4 regions of the Aequoribacter fuscus genome follow, and region 1 is predicted to be linked to each of the others. Evidence: predicted binding sites of a transcription regulator. Region 1 holds the regulator's gene; each other region holds the start of a gene.

What was found. Region 1 encodes sigma-54, which starts transcription at its own class of promoters, with help from an activator protein. Its sites were predicted from a motif close to TGGCACANNNNTTGCNNT; they were not measured.
Region 2: a site for sigma-54 is predicted at 1,856-1,873, ahead of flgB (flagellar basal body rod protein FlgB). Genes of this name have one in related genera too.
Region 3: a site for sigma-54 is predicted at 2,508-2,525, ahead of flhA (flagellar biosynthesis protein FlhA). Genes of this name have one in related genera too.
Region 4: a site for sigma-54 is predicted at 3,055-3,072, ahead of glnA (glutamate--ammonia ligase). Genes of this name have one in related genera too.

Annotation. Positions count from the first base shown of each region.
Region 1 covers NZ_CP036423.1:2,424,070-2,429,967, reverse strand. Annotated here, with positions in the region: gene mgtE (magnesium transporter) at 1-1,304, opposite strand, end outside; gene EYZ66_RS10910 (HPr family phosphocarrier protein) at 1,387-1,659, opposite strand; gene rapZ (RNase adapter RapZ) at 1,669-2,544, opposite strand; gene EYZ66_RS10900 (PTS sugar transporter subunit IIA) at 2,541-3,008, opposite strand; gene hpf (ribosome hibernation-promoting factor, HPF/YfiA family) at 3,016-3,303, opposite strand; gene EYZ66_RS10890 (RNA polymerase factor sigma-54) at 3,358-4,833, opposite strand; gene lptB (LPS export ABC transporter ATP-binding protein) at 4,926-5,651, opposite strand; gene lptA (lipopolysaccharide transport periplasmic protein LptA) at 5,651-5,898, opposite strand, start outside.
Region 2 covers NZ_CP036423.1:2,765,449-2,771,346, reverse strand. Annotated here, with positions in the region: gene flgN (flagellar export chaperone FlgN) at 1-311, opposite strand, end outside; gene flgM (flagellar biosynthesis anti-sigma factor FlgM) at 323-625, opposite strand; gene flgA (flagellar basal body P-ring formation chaperone FlgA) at 699-1,592, opposite strand; gene flgB (flagellar basal body rod protein FlgB) at 1,907-2,281, shown strand; gene flgC (flagellar basal body rod protein FlgC) at 2,284-2,709, shown strand; gene EYZ66_RS12610 (flagellar hook assembly protein FlgD) at 2,725-3,411, shown strand; gene EYZ66_RS12605 (flagellar hook-basal body complex protein) at 3,432-5,898, shown strand, end outside.
Region 3 covers NZ_CP036423.1:2,772,569-2,778,466, forward strand. Annotated here, with positions in the region: gene EYZ66_RS12645 (hypothetical protein) at 1-259, opposite strand, end outside; gene EYZ66_RS12650 (type IV pilus assembly protein FimV) at 272-709, opposite strand; gene EYZ66_RS12655 (hypothetical protein) at 745-1,845, opposite strand; gene EYZ66_RS12660 (LPP20 family lipoprotein) at 1,946-2,410, opposite strand; gene flhA (flagellar biosynthesis protein FlhA) at 2,612-4,729, shown strand; gene EYZ66_RS12670 (hypothetical protein) at 4,733-5,503, shown strand; gene EYZ66_RS12675 (MinD/ParA family ATP-binding protein) at 5,568-5,898, shown strand, end outside.
Region 4 covers NZ_CP036423.1:2,715,316-2,721,213, reverse strand. Annotated here, with positions in the region: gene glnL (nitrogen regulation protein NR(II)) at 1-696, opposite strand, end outside; gene EYZ66_RS12370 (DUF4124 domain-containing protein) at 906-1,439, opposite strand; gene glnA (glutamate--ammonia ligase) at 1,547-2,953, opposite strand; gene typA (translational GTPase TypA) at 3,360-5,174, shown strand; gene dtd (D-aminoacyl-tRNA deacylase) at 5,232-5,669, shown strand; gene EYZ66_RS12350 (YhgN family NAAT transporter) at 5,694-5,898, opposite strand, start outside.

The sequences.
Region 1 (5,898 bases):
TCAGTAACGGTCGTCAGAATAACGCCGCCGGCGAGCGCAGGATCGATACCAATGCGGTTTAAAAATAAAGGCAGTGTTGCCCCCGTCAGCGCGGCCGTGATTAGGTTAATGATTAATGCGATGGCGATGACTAGGGACAAAGTCCAGTCGTTGAACCACAAAGAAGCTGCGACGCCAACGACTGCGGCCCAGAGAAAACCATTAATCATGCCGACAGCTAATTCTCGATTGATCAGCCAGCCTTGGTTGCTACGAGAAATCTGCCCCACCGCGATACCACGAACCAAAACCGTTAGGGTTTGAGTGCCGGCGATGCCACCCATGGAGGCTACGATGGGCATAAGCACCGCTAACGCGACGACCTTTTCGATGGTTTCTTGAAATAAATTAATCACACTCGCGGCGACAAAGGCCGTTAATAAATTAATGCCTAGCCACAAAGCACGTCGCGGAGTGGTGCGAAGAATCGGTGCGAAGGTGTCTTGTTCTTCGTCCAGACCCGCCATTGACATAAACGAATGGTCAGCATCTTCACGGATCACGTCGACGACGTCGTCGATCGTGATGCGTCCTAGGAGTTTGCGGTTTTCATCGACCACCGGCGCCGATACCCAGTCGTTGCGCTCGAATAAGCGAGCCACTTCAGTATCGGGCATGTTGGCGGGGATAGGATCGATGTCGGTAATCATCATTTCGCGCACCGATGCCGAGGGATCAGAGACCAATAGGGTGCGCAAAGGCAGCAAACCGATGTATTGATCTTGGCTGTTCACCACGATCAGACTGTCGGTCATGGACGGGATTTCGGAATGGCGCCGAAGGTAACGCAGGACCACATCCATTGTGACGCGCGCCCGAATGGTAATGGCATCGGTGGTCATCAAACCACCCGCTGTATCCTCTGAATAGGTCAAGACCCGCTCGATACGCGCTCGATCCTGCTGGTCCATTGACGCCAACACTTCTTGCGTGACGGCGCCCGGTAATTGCTGCAGAATATCGGCGATGTCGTCGTCCGCCATCCCCTCGGTCATTACCGCAACCTCGGCGGCATCCATCTCGGCGAGGAATAAACTCTGCAGTTCCTCGCTCAGTTCGCCGATGACTTCACCTTCAATCTCGGTGTCGACGAGTTGCCACAGAATGTGTCGAAGTTTCGGTGTCGACGATTCGATCAGGTGGGCGACATCTGCCGGGGGCATGTCATTGAGCATGCTACTCACGTCGGCAATGCGCGCACTGTCGCGCGAGTTCAGTAACGACTCGAGCTTATCGTGGGCAATGGAGGTGAGTTTTGAGCTCATGTGCGGGCTTCCTATCTACTGCGGACTAGGATACCAGATTTAGCAAAACCTCACTGAGGAAATTATTGAGCGAGCAGCGGAATTATTCGCCTTCATCAAAGCGTTTGTTAATGAGTGTTTTGAGGGCTTCCCACGCCTCTGCTTCATCTTTCCCTTCGATGCAGACATGTAAAACGGTGCCTTTCGCAGCGGCGAGCATCATAACAGCCATGATGCTTTTGCCATCCACCAAGCTCTTGGGGTCTTTGCCTACTCGACAGGCCGAACCGAATTGTCCCGTACACGCAATGAACTTCGCTGCCGCTCGTGCGTGTAAGCCCAATTTGTTAATGATTTCAATTTGTGCTTCGATCATCGCTAGGCCTTATTCCTCGCGCGATAGTAATTCGCGGTGACGTACGTGAATATTCGACAGGCTGGCGCTGAAGTGTTGGAAGAGTTGCTGCGCCATGAACACCGAACGGTGTTGGCCGCCGGTGCATCCGATAGCCACCGTGACATAGCTCCGATTGCTCTCACTATACGACGGTAGCCAGCGCTCGACGAAGGAACGAATGTCATCGAATAAACGTTGTGTTGATTCCTGCTGGCTTAAAAAATCGACAACTCCTTGGTCGGTACCGTTAAGAAGTCGTAGTTCTTTAATCCAGTGCGGATTGGGCAGCATTCGGACGTCAAAGACCAAATCGGCGTCTGAGGGGATGCCTTTTTTAAACCCAAACGATTGGAACAGTATGGACAACTCGCCTTTTTTTGCCCCTAAAAGTCGTTGACGAATGGTGTCACGCAATTCGTAAATGGTCATTTCGCTGGTATCCACCACAATAGACGCAGCCTCGAGCACGGGTTCTAGCAGTTCACGCTCTTGCGCAATGGCGTCTGATAAGGTGGTGCGCTGATTGGTGAGCGGATGGCGGCGTCGGGTCTCGCTATAGCGCGTAATTAGTATAGGGTCGAGGGCATCTAAATATAAAATACTGCCCTGAGTGCGCTCGGGGATGGCGGCTAAAATGTTGCTAAGATCCCCCACATTCGTCCAGGCGTTGCGCGAGTCAATGCATACCGCGACACCTTTGAAGTGAGCAAAGTGATCGCTTTCGATTTCCTGTAGAAGCTGCTCCAACAGCCCTAAAGGCAAGTTATCTATACAGTAAAACCCCTCGTCTTCAAGCAGATGTAGGGCGGTACTTTTACCCGAGCCTGAGCGACCGCTAATAATCACTAAAGGGCAGTTGTTCACGTGTTTGCTTCCCACGTTTTCAGGGCTTTGAGCAGTGCCTCGGCCGTACGAGCCGCTCTAATATCACGGCAGAAATTGGGGTTTTGGAACAGCCCAGCCAGGGTTGCCAGCGTAGTCAAGTGCTCTTGTTCCTCATTCTCGGGGACTAACAAGGCGAAGACTAAGTCGACATTCTGATCATCGGGTGCATCGAACTCGATGCCTTGGCTTAGGGTGAAGAATACACCAATGATTTCAGGTGCACCCTCTAGGCGCGCATGAGGAATAGCGATGCCCTGTCCTAATCCGGTACTACCGAGTTTTTCGCGGGCGAGTAGGCGATTGAACGTTGATCGCGCGGTAATCTCGGGGTAATCGTGCTGAATTCGCTCAGCGATTTCTTCAAACAAGCGTTTTTTGCTGGACACCTCAAGATGGGTGTCCAGTCGATGAGTGGATAGTAAATGGGTGAGTATGCCAGACATTGGCTGATCAGTGCCCCCTGGCTTTCTGCTTGTGCTTGATGACTTGACGATCGAGCTTGTCGGCCAATAAATCGATAGCAGCATACATATCTTCCGCCTCAGAGGCGGCGAACAAATCAGCACCCGCTACGTGAATTGAGGCCTCGGCTTTTTGTGCCGCTTTTTCAACAATCAGGGTGACGTCGACCTTGGTGATGTGATCACTGTGGCGTTCTAGGCGCTCAAACTTATTGGCGACATAGTTGCGCAAAGCATCGGTAACGTCAACGTGATGTCCGCTTACAGTCAATTGCATAAACTACTCCTTATTCAAATAGCAAGAGGAACGAGTCCTCGATTTCATACTACCTCAAACAAGGCGTTTGCGCTCGTTTGACGGTGGGATGTGCAAAATATCTCTGTATTTGGCGACGGTTCTTCGAGCAACAGTGATGCCTTCTGATGCTAGCAATGTCACGATTTTTGAGTCGCTCAGGGGCTTTCTGGGACTTTCCTCGGAGACCAAGCGCTTTATGATTGCTTGGATCGCGGTCGAAGAATGCTCGCTGCCATCGTCGTTGCGTACGTGGCTAGAGAAAAAGTACTTCAGCTCGAACACGCCTCGCGGTGTGTGCATGTACTTGTTGGTGGTTGCGCGTGAAATTGTCGATTCGTGCATTTCTACCTGCTCTGCGATTTCGCTCAAGATGAGCGGGCGCATTGCAATTTCGCCTTCCTCTAGAAAGCCTCGCTGGTGTTCGACAATTTTCGTTGCCACTTTCATCAGAGTTTCATTGCGACTGAGCAGGCTCTTTAAAAACCAACGGGCTTCTTGCAAATTGTCGCGCAGGTAGTTGTTTTGGTCACTGTTGTCTGCGCGCTGAATCATGCTGGCATAGGTGTCATTAATACGCAGCTTTGGTGCAATATCGGGATTGAGCTCAACCACCCATCGGTCCTGCTTTTTACTCACGAATACGTCGGGTATTGCGTACTCAGTCGATGCCGAATGATAGGTGTGGCCAGGGTTGGGGTCGAGCGTTTGTATCAGACCGATCGCCGCTTTTAAGTCATCTTCTGTTAGGCGAGCTCGGCGCATGATTTGCTTGAAATCGCCGGCGCCGAACTGGGCCATGTAACGGGTCAGGAGTAGATTCGCGGTATCGCGATTCGGAGTGTCAGCGGGCAGTTGTCGAAGCTGTAATTGCAGGCATTCCTGGAGGTCTCTCGCAAAAACCCCGGTGGGCTCAAACTGCTGTAAACCGTGCAATACGGCAACGACCTCGTCGAAGTCGATATCACCTTCTTCGGCAACGACCTCGTAAATTTCTTCCAGGTCGGCCGTCAAGCGTCCGTTATCGTCCGTGTAGTCAATAATGGTGACCGCAATCATGCGATCAATGTCTGACCAGTGCGTTAAGTTTAATTGCCACAAGAGGTGTTCTTGCAGGGTCGTCTCAGCCGCACCTTGTTGGGCGTAATCGAACTCTAGGTCGTCGTCATTGGTCGCTGGTGGTGGGCTTGACGAAGAGGGCAGTAGATCATCCCATTGAGTGTCTACCGGGAGTTCATCGGGAATGGATTGATCCCAATCTTCCTTACCGCTGGGCGTTTCTGCAGCCGCGTCTTCAATGTTGTCCATTGGGCCTTCACGGCTTCGAGCATCAAGTATCTGTGCATCGTCGGCGAACTCTTCTTCGAGTTCTAGCAGTGGATTGGACTCTATTGCTTGTTGAATTTCGAGCTGTAAATCGAGGGTGGAGAGCTGTAATAACTTGATGGCCTGCTGCAGCTGCGGGGTCATGGTTAACTGTTGACCGAGTTTTAGCTGTAACGACTGCTTCATGCCAAAAATCCACTGAGGTAGAAGAGGAGTGTAGCCTTATGCGCACCTTAACGACAAGTGTTGGCGCGGTTTTTGCTGTGATTTATTGCTGGCTATAAAGTGAAGTGCTCGCCGAGATAGATATCGCGAACGCGTTGGTTGGATAAGATGGCGTCGGCACCACCTTCGGCGATGATGTGACCTTCACCAACGATGTACGCTGAACTGCAAAGATCTAGCGTTTCTCGCACGTTATGATCCGTGATGAGCACACCGATATTCCGCTCGGCTACACTGCGCACGACGTCTTTAATGTCGTTGACTGAAATCGGGTCGACACCCGCAAAAGGCTCGTCAAGCAGAATGAATTTTGGCTCCAGCGCTAAGGCCCTCGCGATTTCGACGCGCCGGCGTTCGCCGCCCGACAGCGCTTGCCCTAGGGTATCTTGTACGGCGTGTAAGCGGAATTCATCGATCAACTGGTCGCACAAAAATGCTTTGGCTTTATGGCCCAGTTCTTTGCGTGTTTCCAGTATTGCCAAAATATTGTCCCGCACGCTCAAGCGTCTGAACACCGATGCTTCTTGGGGTAAGTAGCCGAGGCCCACCTGCGCGCGCTGGTGTAGCGCGAGTTTGGTCAGGTCGTGATCATCGATGCTGATAGCGCCCGCATCGGCAGGTACAATGCCGACAATCATGTAAAAACAGGTTGTCTTGCCGGCCCCGTTCGGACCCAAAAGGCCTACGATTTCGCCGCTGTTCACTTGTAGCGACACGTCCTTGACGACGCTTCGTCCTTTATAGGCTTTGGCCAGATGTTGCGCTCTTAATAGGGCCATCAGGGTGTACTACCTGAGGGCGGAATGACAACTTCAACGCGGCTCTTGGGCTGGTTGGCATCTTGACCCGCTTGGACGCGCTTTTCGTCTATAAAATATTCGATAAGAGGCCCGCGAATAATGGATTCACCGCGCTGAATGCGAGCATCTTGTTCGAGAATGACCTTGCGCGCGACCTGTTCGTAGCGAATTGTCTGAGCCTTCGCGTCAATGGCAGGTTCCGCGCCAACCATTGGCTGCACAAACG
Region 2 (5,898 bases), 340 kb from region 1:
CTGCGTGTGGAAGCGAGCTTCCGATCGACGAGCAGCGCGTTGCGAAGGTGCAGGGACTTACACTCATTCATCTGAACTTTGAAGGCTTCGATCAGGCTGTCGTAGAGTGTCTGTTCGACTTTTTCATAAATCGCAGGTGAGTTTTCAGTCAAGTAGTTCAGTGTATCGCTCTTTCTCACTTGAATTTTTTCGAAAGCGTCGAGTTCATTGTTCTTCAGAAAGGTAAACTCTTGCTCGAGGATATCGCGCAGAGCTTGAGCTTTGTGCAAGGCCTCACTAATGGCCTTCTGGTCTGATTTAAGCGACGCCATAGCAATATTGCTTATCCACCGATCAGTTTCTCAAGCCCAGCCATACTTTCCGCTATTTTACGCGCGTCTAAAGGATAGTTGCCATTCTGAATAGCTTCTTTTATGGCCTCGACTTTGGCTCTATCGAACGACGCATTCTCAAGAATGTTGCTGACTTGTGGACTGAAGTCTACCTGATCATGTTTGACAACCGCTTGTTGCGGAGCATCACTCATGGTGCCCTGCGCCTGCGTGTCTTGTTTAAGAGGCTTATCTACCTTCTGCCCCATTGCTGCTTTAGAAAAGCTGCTCATTACATCTGAGATATTTGTCATAATCTCCACCTCGATTCATCACTGAAGTAATTATCGGCATCACTCCCTGAAACTTTAGCACACAGTAGACTTATTAGTTCAGCAGTTCAACCTTCCCGATATCGACAACCATGCCGAGAACAAGATTTCCCGAATCAATATTTTCTAATTCTATGACCTCTCCAATCTTGCCTCCTTCAGAGGCCCTCACTTGCGCTGTAATTGAGATCATGCCTCTTACTATTGATAGTGTCAGAATCTCGCCTTTTCGCACTGCCAATGTTGGCTTAGTATTCGATTTGCGGAGATACTCACCCGAAGTGAGGTCACGCGTAGTCTCTAGGTGCTTTACCTCAACGCCTTGAAGCAGGGCGTCTTTTGGTGCCTGCTCGGTTTGTATGGTAGGGGTGAAAAGTTCCGGAGAAAGCCTTTGCCCCCGTGTTATGGAGCCATTAGAGATTAAAACATAAGTTTCGGTTGCACTGCGATCATCGTCTTTTGCTGCACCTGAAAAGCCAATTTCCTCGTAATCCTCGACCATGACAACATTACTTGCCTTTACGGATCGTTTAAGGCTGCGGCCAATAACGTCCGCGATGTGAGTCACCATATCGCCTTTAAGTTTATGATTAATCGCTTGGCGCTCGACATCGCCTCGGGATAGCGTGTCGCCCTCAGACAGGTTTCGCAAATAGCGGAACCCGAACTCGCTATTGTGGATCTTAATTCGAGTAAAAATGCTCCAAGAGTTTTCCGGGCAGACCACTTTCGCGGTGACGCCATCGCTGAATGGAAAAGTAATTAAGTATTCCTCTTCACAGTCTATGATCTTCAGCCGGTTATCCCAGATGAGGGCCTCGATGTTGCTTGCTTTCGCCCCGGTAAGCTCTGCTGCAGTCCGAATCAACTGCTCTTCCAGTTCTTTTTTGAGGGTGACTTGATCCAGCTGGGTCGCCAGCAGATGAGGGCTTGCCAAGACCAGCAGCACTAGCGTCAATAGCCCCCTAATCCGATTAACACAGTCGTCTGCCATAGCGGTCTTCATTCCTTATGTGTCGCCTATGTTAAGGCGGCTGGGCTTTACTTAGCAAATTTTCTCAAGTGTTTAGAGGATCTGTGAATTGCGGCGCTAATGTGAGCGGCAAAAGAGAGGCCGCCAGCGGAAATAACTTGCCGCTTCGGCGAAATTTTACCGCTTTAAAGTCGCGATTATAACGATTAAGTAACTGTTTAATTGAGTTTTTTTGATTATGGCATGAACCGTGCTTCTAATGCGAGTGTGAAACTTTTAGGTCTGACAAAATGAACAGCATTTTTGGGGTGCATGAGCAAGCTTTAGTACTAAAGTCGCAGAGACTCCAAGTCTTGGCGAAGAATATCGCTAATGCCGATACCCCTGGGTTCAAGGCGCGAGATGTTGACTTTAAACAGGTTCTCGCAGCGCAGGCGGGTTTCGGCAGTCTCGTGACCACTCACAAACGGCATTTAAAAACGGCGTTGTCGAATCAAGATGGACTGGTCTACACCAATCCGTACAACGCGGGTTTAGATGGAAACACGGTCGAAATCTCTGCTGAGCAAGCCAAATACGGTGAGGCAGCTATCGAGTACAGGGCATCTCTCGAGTTTCTGCAAAGAAGAATCAGTGGCATTAAACGTGCCCTCAAAGGAGAGTAGAGATGGGTTTAACAGACATTTTTGACATCGCTGGAAGTGCACTTGCGGGCCAAACGACTAGGCTGCACGCCACGGCAAGTAACATGGCGAATGCGTCTAACGTGTCCTCAACCGCTGAAGATGCCTACAAGGCCAAGCGTGTTGTTTTCCGAACGGTGCTTGAAGATCAGATAATTGGCAATGTCAGGCGACCTGCGGGTTCTCTGTTGGTCGATGGCGTGAAAGATGATCCTTCCCCACATCGCAAGCTCTATGATCCAAGCAATCCACTGGCAGATGAAGATGGATATGTGTATCAGTCGAACGTGGAAGAGGTGGAAGAGGTCGTTGAAATGCTAGCGGCTGCAAGGAGCTATCAGAACAACGTAGAGGTCATCAACACAGCGAAGCAGCTGATGACCAGAACACTTGAAGTTTTAAAGGCCTGAAGGAGTAAATGAGCGATGACAGCGTTGACCCCTAATATTCTGACCACTGAGTCTTACATGGCGCAGCAACGCAATGCTGTGTACAACAATGGAGAAGACGATCTCGACAGGGATGCCTTTCTTCAGCTGTTCACAGCGCAACTTAAGAGCCAAAATCCTCTCGACCCAATGAAGAACGAGGCTTTTGTCGCGCAGCTGGCCCAGTTTTCGTCGGTCGAGGGCATCAAAGGGATGCAGGCATCGTTAGAAACCTTGGTGTCAAATTTGCGGACCGATTCGCTTCTCACGGGCTCTTCTCTTGTGGGGAAAAAAGTCGCTATCGATGGAGGTGTTGGATCGGGCGGCGGCGGTGGTGTCACAGAGACAATGGTTTCACTCCCGAATGATGCCGATTCACTGATACTCAGTGTCTACAGCGGGTCAGATGGCTCGCTCGTATATCGAGAAGAGATCGGTGCGCTCGACGCGGGCGAACATCGTTTCGGCTGGCCCGGTCTTGACGCCAATGGCAATCAAATGCCGAAGGGCGAATATCGATTTACGGCGAGCGCCATTATTGACGGAAAACTTGTTGCGACCCCCACATCGGTTTTGAATGAAGTGGCAAGTGTCACTTGGAATCCTTCAAATCAACAACTTGACCTTCAGTTGCGCGACGGTTCGTCCGTGTCGCTTGATGGCATACGAACAATTTCTAACTAAGAACTCATAGGGGTTATCTCATGTCTTTTTACACGTCATTAACAGGTTTGAATGCTGCAACCACCGAACTTTCGGTGACCTCCAACAATATCGCTAACTCCGCAACAGCGGGGTTTAAGCGATCATCTGCTAGCTTCGGCGACATTTTTGCGACCTCACCACTTCAAAGAGCATCGGCTGTAGTTGGACAAGGGGTTGCTTTGAAGGAGATTAGCCAAGAGTTTAGTCAAGGCTTCGTTCAATTTTCTTCAAACTCCCTAGACTTAGCGATCACAGGAGACGGCTTCTTCCCACTCCAGTCGTCTGACGGCAGTCGGGTATATACTCGTAATGGGAGTTTTATGCTCAATGAGCAGAATCAGATGGTCAACTCAGCTGGGCAGGCGCTGCTGTCTTTGCCCGTTGACTCCACCAATAAAGCAGATTTTAGCCAACCACCCTCTGCGCTGTCGATTCCTCGCCAGACAGTGTCCGAATTTCGCGCGACGACGGAGGTTGAACTCGGGCTAAATTTGCCGTCGAATGTCGAGCCGATAACCGCAAACTTTAATCCCAATAAGCCTGAGACTTATCACCGCACAACCTCACTTACCGTTTACGGCGCGTCGGGTTCACAGCATCTCGCGACAATTTATTATGTGAAGACTCAGAACGCCACGGCGGATACGCCCGAGAACAAATGGCAAACTCATGTTTATCTCGACGGCCAGCGCGTGGATTCGGAGCTCATTCAGGCAACAGATAGCGGCGGCGATCAGTTCTTTGTGAATAAGTATGGTGAGCTCAAGACCGCATCGGAGCTGGAGTTTTTGCAGAAAAATAGTACTAATAGCTCGGAGTACTTAGTGACTCAGGGGACCGTATATCGAAAGTACTCTTTCGATAAGCTCGATGAGGCAATTCAGTCCACTCCCGCGACGGTATCTATTTCATCTGCTAACGAGACGACCCGGCAGCAGCTATCCTTGGCAGGAGGGGAAAGCGGTTTCGATTTGTCAGCGGCGAGTCGGAGCGAGTTGCGAGATATGCTGAGCCTCAGCGTAGATGGTTCATCATACGTTTCTTTGGGCTTGGAGCATTTAGCTGGTACGGTAAATATGGGGGCAGTGTCAGGGCAGACTATTGCCACAGAACTTACAAGAATCGCCAATGAGCGTTTTGGAGACGGCAGAAAGTTTGATATGTCGGACTACTTTAATGCTGACGGTACATCCTCGAACACCACAATGCAGCTAACGCGCAACTACGGTCTTGATGACGAGAGCACAATCGAGCTTGATGTTGGCCAACTTTTACTAGATCAGCAGGCATTTGGTAACGTCGTGTTCGACACCACAGACCCGCAAGTGAGTTATGAGGAGCTGGTATTCGCTTTAAACGCTGGGCTAGACGCTGCTGGCGTCACTGATATAGAAATTGCTTACAACTTGGCTCGTAAGGGGCTGACTATTACTCAAACTGGTGAAGAAACGCTGCATGTAACATCGAGTACGGCAGAAAGCGCCTTTGGGATTCCGGTTATAGATTTAGAGTTGGATGGAACCACTGGGAAGGTTGCTGGCACTAAATTAGACGAGGTGCCGAGTGTGCCTCCGGCCGATAGGGATCTTGCCATCAAACTCTTGGGTAATGTAGTCCCTAAAGGCGATTTGATTTTGCCAGCACGTGATCAGCGCTATGGCATACAGATCACCTATTTTGATGGTAAATTCAACATCTCTTCTGGTACCACGGGTGACGCTTCTAGTATCGCGGTGCGCAATATCCTGACTGCTTCGGATGGAGTCACAAAAAGTGCTAATGAATTGGGTCTGCAGCTATTTGGGCTCGAGTATGACAGCGCGCTATCAGATGCCGAAAATACGATCAAAGTGGATCCCGAAACCTCTGCGATAGCTAACAGACCCGCTGTTCGGGGAACGGCCTCGACACCAGCGATCGTCATAGGGAATCAGATGGGCGTAGATCCCAATGCGCCCTTCTCTGTAACCGCTGACAATCGAAATCTTACTGTGATTGTCGACAATATATCGGCGCAGATTGAGCTCGACTTGGGTGATTACCAGATCGGTGACTTTACCGATATGGTCGAGGAAAAAATCAACCTAATGGCGGATAACGTCGGCCGTCAAGTGTCAGGTGTAAAAGTGGATTTTGACCTGGGCGTCATCCGATTTACTGGTGCCACGGCGACCGATGATTCGTTTCTTCAGGTTGCGGGGTCCGCTGACTTCGGTCTTGAAGACGTGGATTCGGCGTTCGGGCAGACTTCCACTTATATCGAGCTGGATCCAGATACACAGGGTGCATCGACGCCGCTTTACGTTTTTCAAGATCGAAATGGTACTTGGATCGAGACCACCGATAAGCAAGACTTTGATGAAAACGACATACCGCAGTGGCGCCCAATTTTCTTGGATAAGGGTGAGTTAACCTTCAACACTAGCGGTACTCTTGTGTCTCCCGTTAATCGGGTCACTTTGGCAT
Region 3 (5,898 bases), 350 kb from region 1:
CCCCGCCCTGAGTAAAACGAACAAGAAAACTAACGGTTCTACCCTGTATTTTCTTGAAGGTATCCGGCAGTTCAAATCTTCGCTGATTAAAAAAGAAAAACTGTCCTGACTTATCGACTTCTACGACAGTTCGGATTGTCTGATGGTTAAGCAGACCCAATTCCTTAGGCACCGGGTCCAGAAGCTTGAGGCTAGGTACACCATCTGAGAACAGCGGAGTTGGACGTATTGCATAGTTGACCATCTCTGGACCAAGCACGTTTGCAATCGCCTATGGATAGCGAACCCAGTCTCGCGAGCTGGTATCACTCTTGGTCTTTGATCCCGGGAAAATATAGTTTCGGAAATCCTGCTCAGACGGGAGTTGTAAATCCTTTCCTGATAGCAACCAGTTTGGATTGCCTCGCGGGAAGGCGTGCGGATTTAAATCGACGATCACATCACTGATCAACACAGGGTTGACATCTACCCCACGAAACTCGCGTGTAACAATAGAACTCAGCGTGTCGCCTTCCTGGACTTTGTAGATGCCATCCACCGCTACTGACCCCTTTTGGGCCGCCTTCATCACCCTGCCGATATCACCTACAAACGCACTGAGACGAGCTATATCACCCTCGCTTAGGGTTTCATTTTTTGGCTCTTGGGCCACCACCGCAATGGGCAGGCATAACCCTATCAACAGGAAACATTTTAGTATTGTATTCACAAATCACCTTTCCATGTCATAACAGACTCGCTTCTTCATAGCAGCGTAGCAAAAATATCTCCAGCAACACCCTTATCTTTTAACAACGTTTTACTAGCGGGGGGAGAGAGTAGCTCAGCAACTGCCACACCACTTTTAACGCTTTTGACTCTCGCAAGATATAAAGATTCAAAATTTATGCTATTGAGCTGACCGTCAATCAGTAACTCACGCTGTCCAACCAAAAGCCAATCGCCTTCGTTAACGCCATCTTCACGCCCACCTTGAACTTGAAACTCGTCCTGGCCATAATTTTTAACGTGAAAAACTCTCGGAAGGCACTGACTTGCATCTAGTGCACGATCGATTTCAGCAAGTGTCCTTCGCAACTTAGAAGTGAGATTTGTATCGACTGCGACCTCGCCAGACTCATAAGACACGGTTGGTGTCGACGCGAGGTAGACCTGCTGCCTCACCAAGTCAGTCGACCTGATCACATCCGCGAAAACGATCTCGATGGTATACTCGTATTTCGGAGGGGTGGGACGCAACTGCTGGTTAAATAGTTCGCTGAGCCCCCCTGAGAAAGATCGGCGTGCCCCTTGATACATTCGCGAACCCCAGGAGTTCGGGCTGATAGCCACTGAAACACTGACTCTGTAATCGGCGCTGTGTCCCGAGGGAGCTCTTAACAATACTTTTTGATACTGCGAAGCAGAGACGTCTATTAACTCACTCTCAGACGCCCTCACCACGCGCATGCCCCGCTCAATCAAGGCCGCTTGCATGCTGCTTGCGACCAGTTCTTCAACAGGAGCAATCACGTGCCTGAGGCTTGCTCCCTCAGTTCTAATGCCTGGTGAATTAATCGACAAACTCACGCTTCTGGGGAGCGGCGCCGAGTTCGCCATCGACCAGACGCCACAAACATCTTCAATCCCAACCGAACCCCAAGACTGATCTGCCCCAGCCCGCATCTCGTCTATGAAAGTTTGAATCTGAATCCCGTTAACCGATTGTTTAGCGCGGTAAAGAGTCGACTGATGTAAAGCACCTTTCTCATCGATATAGGACAAACCTTTGACGACAGCACCTTTCTCAAATGCGACCTCCATCAACTTTGCTTTAAAACCCTCCAGCAAAGCCTTCGCTTCCATCTCTGCCGCTATTGACTCGGAACTCCTGGCATCAAAACTGAGACCTACCAAAAGTGCAGAGACGACTGGAAGCAAAGTGTGCCTTAAATGCATAGCGACTTTACTCGGTGGGTCTAAAAGCAACTTGGTTCAAGTAAAGCAGACGCAAATCATTTACCAAAGCTTTGTCCAAAGCCATTGTTACTTCATACGTTTCGGTACCAACCGGCTCAATACGAACGACCGTGGCACCGTAGATAACACCTTCAACTCGGCTACGAAATGTATCACTCTTCACTGCCATTTGAGATACCGTGACGGTTGAATCGAGGTATTGGCCGTAAACCTGCTCGGTCAGCGACCGATAAGCATCAAGTTTGGCAGCTCTGATGGCAAGCAATCGTCTCTGGGCAGCCATGTCCGAATCCTGAATGTCAATTACGGCATAACCCGTTGCCATCAAGGTGTCTCGCTTCTCTACGATCGGCCGAAGAACAGAATCAAACCCGTTTGGTGAGGTGGTCGTGCAGCCACTGACCAACGCCAAAACACATACCAAAGCGCTTAACTTTCTCATACCACCCATTTGACGCTCCTTATGTAAAAAACTTTACCATCTCTGGTTAAGTATCGTACCTAACTCATAAATCTTTATCAAAAATACTTTGACTAATGCTCGCAAGTGGCACGTATTTTGCTGATACTAGCTTTGAAAATAGACTATTTCATTGGCCTCGCAAAAGAAAGATAGAAGAGACCATAACTAACTGAATTTTGGAGAGTTATTTTGATAGGAATACTGTCAGAATTTCGACAGTCAATCTCGTCAGCGCAAGTGAGTAGTATCGCGATGCCACTCGTGGTTCTATTAATCATTGCATTGTTGATATTGCCGCTACCCACTCTCCTTTTAGATGTCCTTTTTACTGTCAACATCATTGTGGGGTTAATGCTGTTGATGATTGCAATGAATACTAAGCATCCGCTTGAATTCTCTGCGTTTCCCTCAGTCTTGTTAATAGCCACCCTGCTTCGGCTTGGTGTCAATGTCGCATCGACCCGGATCGTTCTCGTCAACGGACACAACGGCACCGATGCCGCCGGATTAGTCATCGAGTCTTTTGGGGAATTTGTTATTGCGGGAAATTATGTGGTCGGTTTCATCATCTTTATGATTTTGATGATCATCAATTTTATCGTGGTCACGAAAGGAGCGGGAAGAGTTTCAGAGGTAACAGCGAGGTTCACTCTGGACGCAATGCCCGGAAAGCAGATGGCTATTGATGCTGACCTCAATGCGGGCATGATTAATCAGGAAGAAGCCAAGAAGCGGCGAGAAGATCTCAGCCAGGAAGCTGATTTTTTTGGTTCAATGGATGGCGCATCGAAGTTTGTTCGCGGAGATGCGGTTGCCGGACTGTTAATACTCGCGATTAATATCATCGGTGGCCTCTTGGTTGGGACAACCCAGCACGATCTGAGCTTGTCAGACGCTGGGCGTATTTATGTGTTACTGACCATCGGAGACGGTCTGGTTGCTCAGATACCCACGCTTCTGTTGTCTTTCGCGACAGCAATATTGGTGACGCGAGTAACGACCGAACAGTCGACCGCAGAGCAAGCCGGCAGCCAAATGGCCAATGAAAATGCTCTTTTCCTTGCTGCAGCCATCATTCTTATTCTTGGGCTGATTCCCGGGATGCCACATGGTATTTTCTTACCATTAGCGGCAATTACTGCTGGTATTGGTTACTACGTTCGTCTGCAGACCCAGCAACAAGATCAAAACAAAAAAGATGTGCAGGCGCAGGTAACCGATGACCTAGAAGCAAAATCGTCTGAACTTTCTTGGGATGATCTGGATCAAGTAGATGTCGTTGGCATCGATATCGGGTACGGCTTAGTTCCGCTTGCGAATACCCAATCGGGGGGGCAATTACTCACTCGGATTAAAGGGGTTCGGAAAAAGTTGTCCGCTGAATTGGGATTCTTAGTTCAACCCATTAGGATCCGAGATAACTTGGATCTCAGACCGGACTCCTATCAGATCATTTTAAATGGGGTTGCTCGAGGAATAGGCGACTTGCGAGTAGGGCGTCTTTTGGCCATTAACTCCGACGGTAATGTGAACACCCTGAAGGGTGAGAACACAGTGGAACCCGCTTTTGGTCTGCCCGCGGTCTGGATAGAAGCCTCTCAAGGCGACCTTGCCCGGGGAATGGGCTTCACTGTCGTAGATGGACCCACGACTATCGCAACACATCTCAGCGTGATACTGAAGGAAAACGCCCACGAGCTTCTTGGGCAAGATGAGACCCAACAACTTCTCGATAAAGTAGCGATCAATTACCCGAAACTCGTGTCTAATTTAATCCCTCACACGGTGCCGCTGTCTACGGTCACCCAAATTCTTCAAAACTTGCTCGCAGAGGGAATACCGGTAAAAGATATGCGATCCATTATCGAGGCACTAACCGTCTCGAAATCGGGAGCCACTGACGCCGATACCCTTACCAGTGAGGTGAGGCCAAAGCTAGGTAGAATGATCGTTCAGCCACTCCTCGATTCAACGGGCACGCTGACAGTAGTGACATTCGCCGGTGACTTAGAGAACATACTCGAAAACAGTTTCCGCCAAAGTAATGGCAACCAGGTGGTTTTGGAGCCTAGTCTAGCCAACTCAGTATTAGACGCGCTGGCAGAGAACGCCACGCAAATACAAGAAAAAGGAGCCACACCCGTTCTGGTGGTTTCACCGCAACTGCGCCAATGGTTAGCGCGCTTTGTTCGGACTCGAGTACGTGACCTACACGTGATATCCTACACAGAAATTCCTGAAGATCAGAAAATTAAAGTGTTTGGTAGTATTGGTGGACTGAATGCTATCGAGGGCAAAAGGGAATAATCCATGGAAATAAAGATTATCGAGTGTGCGATGAGCAACGCTGCCCTGGAAGAGGTGAAGCGACAGTATGGTGCCGACGGTCTTATCGTGAGTAGCATCGCAACAGCGACCAAAAATCTCATTATTTTGGCTGTCGAGAACGTCTCGATGCGCGAACCCCAAAAAACTCAGGAAACTCAGGAAACTCAGGAAACTCAGGAAACTCAGGAAACTCAGGAAACTCAGGAAACTGTGACCACTAAAGTGGATGGCGAACACATCACTACGAATTCAACTCTCACAGACGCCGCGGACGTGCTGCGAGCAGATCACATCGCAGTCAAGCCCGATTTTGAAAGCACAGCAAAGGACAGCTTCAGACAGATATTAGATGAGCTTTCCAGCATTAAATTTGCAGAATCAGAAGTAAGCAATACCGAATCAGAGGGTCTTAAAGAAACAGGCGAGGCTCAAAATGGCCTGCAACCGGCCGAGGAAAACAAGGTAACCGGTGTTAAGTCAGAGAGATCAGATGGCCATTCTCGCGACAATTATAGCGTTGATGAAACGATTTATGCCGCCGCGCTGAATCATACTGAGGTCGAGGTAAAGACGATTATTGATACCAGCGGTGCAGAAAAAGATCGCGATGAACAGTTTGCCCTGTTTAAGGCTTCTATGAGCGTAACCGCACTAGAGTTAACCGCCTTACTGCAGAGTACTGCCGACGAGATACTCAAAGAAACGCAGCCCAAGAGGGATAAAAATGTCCTCGAGTTTAAAGCAAATGTCTGAACACATTGGGTCTAATATTAAGTATATTATGAGAGCTCCCGTTTAAAATGGGCGAGGATTTTTTATGAAAGTGATAGGGGTATCAAGCGGCAAAGGCGGCGTTGGTAAAACTACTGTAGCAGTCAATCTAGCTACCGAACTCGCCAACAGGGGTCTAGGTGTCATGTTGCTTGATGGCGATTTGGGGCTGAGTAACGCCCAAATCCTGCTAGGTACCAGAGTAACGCATACTTACGCGCATGTCTTGGCAGGCGAAAAAAGCATAGAGGAAATCATTGTGTCAACCGCAAGTGGCGTAAAGCTTGTGCCCGGCTCCAGCGGTTCCAAGACACTCTCGAGTTTGTCTAGGTTACAATTGCTGGGGTTAATACATGGCATCTCTAACATTCCTGACT
Region 4 (5,898 bases), 290 kb from region 1:
GTCTCCAACGATATCCGGGAGGCTTGGGTCATAATCGCGCTCGATCCTGACCTTCTGGTCGCTCTCGACTTCGAGCAGGCGTCGCACGTGCTCGAGCACTTCGTGCACATTTAAAGGGAGTCGGTCTACGGGTTTATTCGGGCCAAGCAGACGATCGACCAAGGCTCTTAGACGATCGGCCTCCCGAATAATAATCTGGGTATATTCCAGTTGATCGGGATCTTCGAGTTCGCGGGCTAACAATTGTGCCGCTCCGCGGATACCGCCCAGTGGGTTTTTTACCTCATGAGCCAGTCCACGGACGATTTGGTGCGTCGTTTCAGTGGTCTGCAGGAGATTTTGTCCTCGGCTGATGCGCATGATCCGATCGACGGGGTGCAGCTCAATTAGCAGACTGCCATCACGATCGGGTCTTGATGGGGTTATCGTCAAATCAGCTGTGACGGGCTCGTTGCCATTATTTTGTAGCGTAACGCTGCGTTGTGTGATGGGCGTATGGGCTTCAATGGCAGCGCGTATTTGAGGTACCACGTCGTCTGCATTCTTCACTAGGTCGATAAAATGAGTACCCGCCAAGCGGGCTTTCGAGGTGGAGAGCATGGCCTCGCTAGCGGAGTTCATGGCACAAATACACAACTCGCTATCCAGTGTTATTACACCGGTGCTTAAGCTATCGATTGTATCTATTGGGGCCATGAGTGCCTTCCATTTTATCGGCAGACCATGATCTGCCAGAAAACGCGAATTATTCGCTAACATCTAGCAAGAATGACGCCAACTTTTGGTGCTGATCGAGAGCCAAAACAACGCCATTTGGGACAAAAATCGCGAGTGTAACGGGTATTTTGTCGAGCGCTGCGCCCTATTTGAGCACAGCCTAAACTTAATTGCACCAATTTGGTGCGCTAGTTGCGATAGAGTTTGGAGGGTCTCAGTACATAGACGCGAACAGGGCGTGATTGCGAGAGTACTTTACCTGAGTCGCTCACCGCCTGAATCGACAGGTCGTGAGCGCCACGAAGCACATTTGTTAGGCCCCAAGTACTGGTGCTTTGAGGCCTGCCGTAAGGCTCACCGTTGAGGATAAGTTGCAATTTATCGCCATATTCCAGCGCAGGGCTAACCGAGGCGCTGAGTGAGAAGTTGCCCGGTCCCATGGGAATGGTCGTGCTGTCTGGCGGGCTGGTGATGGTGATGTCGTAGTCGATATTGGCTTCAGGCTTGCTGTTGTCGATGCTGGTGTTGCGCGCACGCTCCGGTGGCGGTGCACTGATATTGATCTGATTGAGTTCTACGGCGCTCGACTTTTCTTGGGTGCTTATGGGCGGCTTATCGGTGAATGTAATGTTGCCATTTGCATCCACCACTTTGTAAATTCGGGTCTGCCCCTGTGCGAAGCTAGAGAGCGTTAGCATCAAAAACAACAGAGCAATTCGCATTTAAAAACCGAGTGTTTCCTAAGGATATCCAGACTAGCAGAGCGAATCGTTTGTGTCAGCAATAAAAAAGCCCGCCAGTGGCGGGCTTTGTGCTTGAGTGGTGTCGCTTAGCAAGAGTAGTACATGTCGAACTCAACGGGGTGAGTCGTCATGTTCAAGCGGGTGACTTCTTCCATTTTCAGGTCGATGTAAGCATCGATCATGTCGTCAGAGAATACGCCACCTTCGGTTAAGAATGCGCGGTCTGCGTCCAGTGACTCAAGCGCTTGTTGCAGCGAAGAACATACGGTTGGAATCGCCAAGGCTTCTTCTGCTGGCAGATCGTAAAGATCTTTGTCAGCGGCGTCGCCAGGGTGGATCTTGTTCTTGATGCCATCAATACCTGCCATCAGCATCGCTGCGAAAGCCAAGTATGGGTTAGCTGTTGGGTCAGGGAATCGCACCTCTACGCGCTTGCCTTTGGGGCTTGGCTCGTAAGGAATACGGATTGACGCGGAGCGGTTACGGGCTGAGTAAGCCAACATAACAGGAGCTTCGAAGCCTGGTACCAAACGCTTGTAGCTGTTGGTAGACGCGTTCGTAAAGGCGTTCAGGGCACGAGCGTGCTTGATGATACCGCCGATGTAGTACAGCGCAGTGTCAGACAGTCCTGCGTAGCCGTCGCCAGCGAACATGTTAACGCCGTCTTTGCTGATAGACTGGTGAACGTGCATGCCTGAGCCGTTGTCGCCAACCAGTGGTTTGGGCATAAAGGTCGCTGTTTTGCCAAAGCCGTGCGCTACGTTGAGTACGCAGTACTTTAGAATTTGAACTTCGTCAGCTTTTTTCACCAGGGTGTTGAACTTGACGCCGATCTCACACTGACCCGCGGTGCCCACTTCGTGGTGATGTACTTCAATGGGTAGGCCCATTTCTTCCATGGCGATACACATGGCTGCGCGTAACTCATGCAGCGAATCGACTGGTGGTACGGGGAAGTAACCGCCTTTCACGCCAGGACGGTGGCCTGTGTTGCCGCCATCGTAGTGCAGGTTTGATGCCCACGCAGCTTCTTCGGAGTTGATGGTATAGCCTGCACCGCTGATGTCAGCGTGCCATTTGATGTCGTCAAACACGAAGAATTCTGGCTCTGGGCCGAAGAATGCGGTGTCACCGATACCCGTTGTTTTCAGGTAGTCTTCTGCGCGTTGTGCAATCGAGCGAGGGTCGCGATCGTAACCCTGCATCGTGGTAGGTTCGATGATGTTGCAGCGAACGATAACGGTCGCATCGTCGGTGAACGGGTCTAACACAGACGCCGCGTCATCGGGCATTAAGATCATGTCTGATTCGTTGATGCCTTTCCAGCCGGCGATCGATGAGCCATCGAACATTTTGCCTTCTTCGAAAAAGTCTTCGTCTACTTCCGACGCAGGAATGGTTACGTGTTGTTCTTTACCCTTGGTGTCGGTAAAGCGTAAGTCCACCCAGCGTGCTTCGCTGCTTTTGATAAGATCCAGAGTATGCTCTGACATTGTAATTCCTCCGTTGATTGCGGGCTTTTGCCTGTTTGCGGTTGTGTGAACCTCAGGCGTCCCCTAATGGTGGTCCTTGGTCCAAAATCGCTAACAACCTAAAAGCAATATGTGTGCCATGTTGATTGTGCACCGATTTCGGCGATTTCGCACTGTTTTTGTGGGTTTGAAGCTAAATCGGATGGATCTAAACGAGGTTTTTGCGCCATATTGGTGCGCGTAAGTGCCAATATGGTGCACTAGTGGCCGCGACAGGCTTTCTGAGGGTGAGTAGCGTAGCGGGAGGCAGATCTTTTGGGCTGGGGATGTGGATATGTAACGGTAATACTGCCGTAGCTTGCATTCTCGGCCTGCTGTATACTGCGCGCCATTTTTGGCCTAGCCCATCCTACTGAGGTAAACCCCCTTGACTAGACAGCTCCGCAATATCGCGATCATCGCGCACGTTGACCATGGTAAAACAACCTTAGTGGATTGTTTGTTACAGCAATCGGGCACGCTTGATCGCCGTTCAGATGGCGCTGAGCGTGTTATGGACAGTAACGACCAAGAACGTGAGCGCGGTATCACCATTTTGGCGAAAAACACGGCGATTCGTTGGTCCGATTATCGTATCAATATCGTGGATACGCCGGGACACGCTGACTTCGGTGGCGAGGTAGAGCGTGTATTGTCGATGGTCGATTCGGTATTGTTATTGGTCGATGCTGTCGATGGACCAATGCCACAAACGCGCTTTGTGACCTCTAAAGCCTTCGAACGTGGATTAAACCCCATTGTTGTGGTGAACAAAATTGATCGCCCCGGTGCTCGACCAGACTGGGTCATTGATCAGGTGTTTGATTTGTTCGATCGTCTGGGTGCTAACGAGACACAATTGGATTTTCCGATCGTTTACACCTCGGCGATTCAGGGGATTGCGGGTTTAGATCCCAATGAGATGGCCGACGACATGACGCCCTTGTTCAACGAAATTATCAAGCGTGTGCCCGAGCCCGAAGTTGATGCTACCTCCCCTCTGCAGATGCAAATTTCAGCGCTGGACTACTCGAGCTACGTGGGTGTTATCGGCGTGGGTCGCATCACTCGCGGCAAATTAAAGCCCAATACCCCGGTGGCTGTGGTCGATCGAGAAGGCAACAAGCGCAACGCAAAAATCCTTCAGGTAATGGGCTTTCACGGTTTAGAGCGTGTCGAAGTTGACCAAGCTGAGGCCGGTGACATCGTTTGTATCACGGGGATCGATGGCTTGAATATTTCAGATACCTTGTGCGACCAAGCGCACATCGAAGCTCTGCCTGCGCTGTCGGTCGATGAGCCAACGGTGAGCATGACGTTTCAGGTAAATGACTCGCCCTTTGCGGGTAAAGACGGCAAGTACGTGACGTCGCGAAACATTAAAGAGCGCCTGGAGCGTGAATTGATACATAATGTGGCGCTGCGTGTCGTGCAGGGCGATTCGCCTGATAAATTTATTGTGTCCGGCCGAGGTGAATTGCACTTGTCTGTGTTGATTGAGTCGATGCGTCGCGAAGGCTTTGAGTTGGGTGTTTCGCGTCCGGAAGTTATCCGCAAAGAAATCGACGGTGTGATGCAAGAGCCTTACGAGCAGTTGGTCATTGATTGTGAAGACCAGCATCAGGGCGCCATCATGGAAGAGTTGGGCAATCGTCGAGCCGAGCTCGAGAATATGGTGCCAGACGGCAATGGTCGAGTGCGCTTAGAGTTTATGGTGCCCGCACGCGGTTTGATCGGTTTTCGCTCGCTCTTCCTGACGCTCACGTCGGGTGGTGGGATTATGACGCACATCTTTGATCACTATGCACCTGTTAAACATACAGAAATCGCTAGGCGTGTTAATGGTGTTCTGATATCCATGGTGAAAGGTAAAACCTTAGCCTACTCTTTATTCACCCTGCAGGACCGCGGTCGCTTATTTATCGATCCGAACATTGAGGTGTATGAGGGCCAGATCATCGGTTTGCACAGTCGTTCTAACGATCTAACCGTTAACCCAACGAAAGCAAAGCAGCTGACGAATATCCGTGCTGCCGGTACCGATGAAAACCTGCTGCTGACGCCACCGATTCGTCACACCTTAGAGCAAGCGCTCGAGTTTATCGAAGATGACGAGCTGGTTGAGGTCACTCCGAGTGCTATTCGGTTGCGCAAAAAGCTGCTGGTTGAGCACGAGCGCAAGCGCGCTTCGCGCGCAGCCTAAAGCGACGAGCCCCTGCTTCGCGGCGGGGGTGGGCAAGGCAAGTGACTCGGTGATTCTATGCAATTACTTTTGCAGCGAGTGAAAAGTGCATCGGTAGATGTTGGCGGTGACCGAGTTGCCGCCATCGAGCAAGGACTCTTAGTTTTTGTCGGTTTAGAAAAAGACGATACCAGACAGCTGTGCGAGCGCGCGGCAGAACGACTGCTCGCCTATCGCGTTTTTGCCGATGGCGAGGGGCGCATGAATAGGTCGGTGCGCGATGTCAGTGGAAGCCTGTTGCTGGTGTCGCAATTCACGCTCGCTGCCGACACTCGTAAAGGTCTTCGTCCCAGCTTTTCCAGTGCTATGCCGCCCTCTGAAGCCAATGTAATGTTCGACTATTTTGTTGGCTGTATGCTGGGTTCTGGTTTGGACGTGCAGACGGGGCGATTCGGCGCCGACATGCAGGTTGCTCTTGTCAACGATGGGCCCGTTACCTTCAGCTTGGCGTTTTAATGGCGCCGGCTCGCTGGGGTCAATCTAGTTCAAATGTAAAAACTTGCCCACACCGTCAAAAAACATCTGTACGGCAATAATCACCAAGACCATCCCCATCAGGCGTTCGCTGGCGATCAGGCCGCGATTGCCCAGTGCTCGCAGTAATAAGGGTGAGGCTAGCAGCACGACCGAAGTCGCGAGCCACGCGCAGATCAGGGCGATCGTCCACTCAACCATGCGAGCGGGG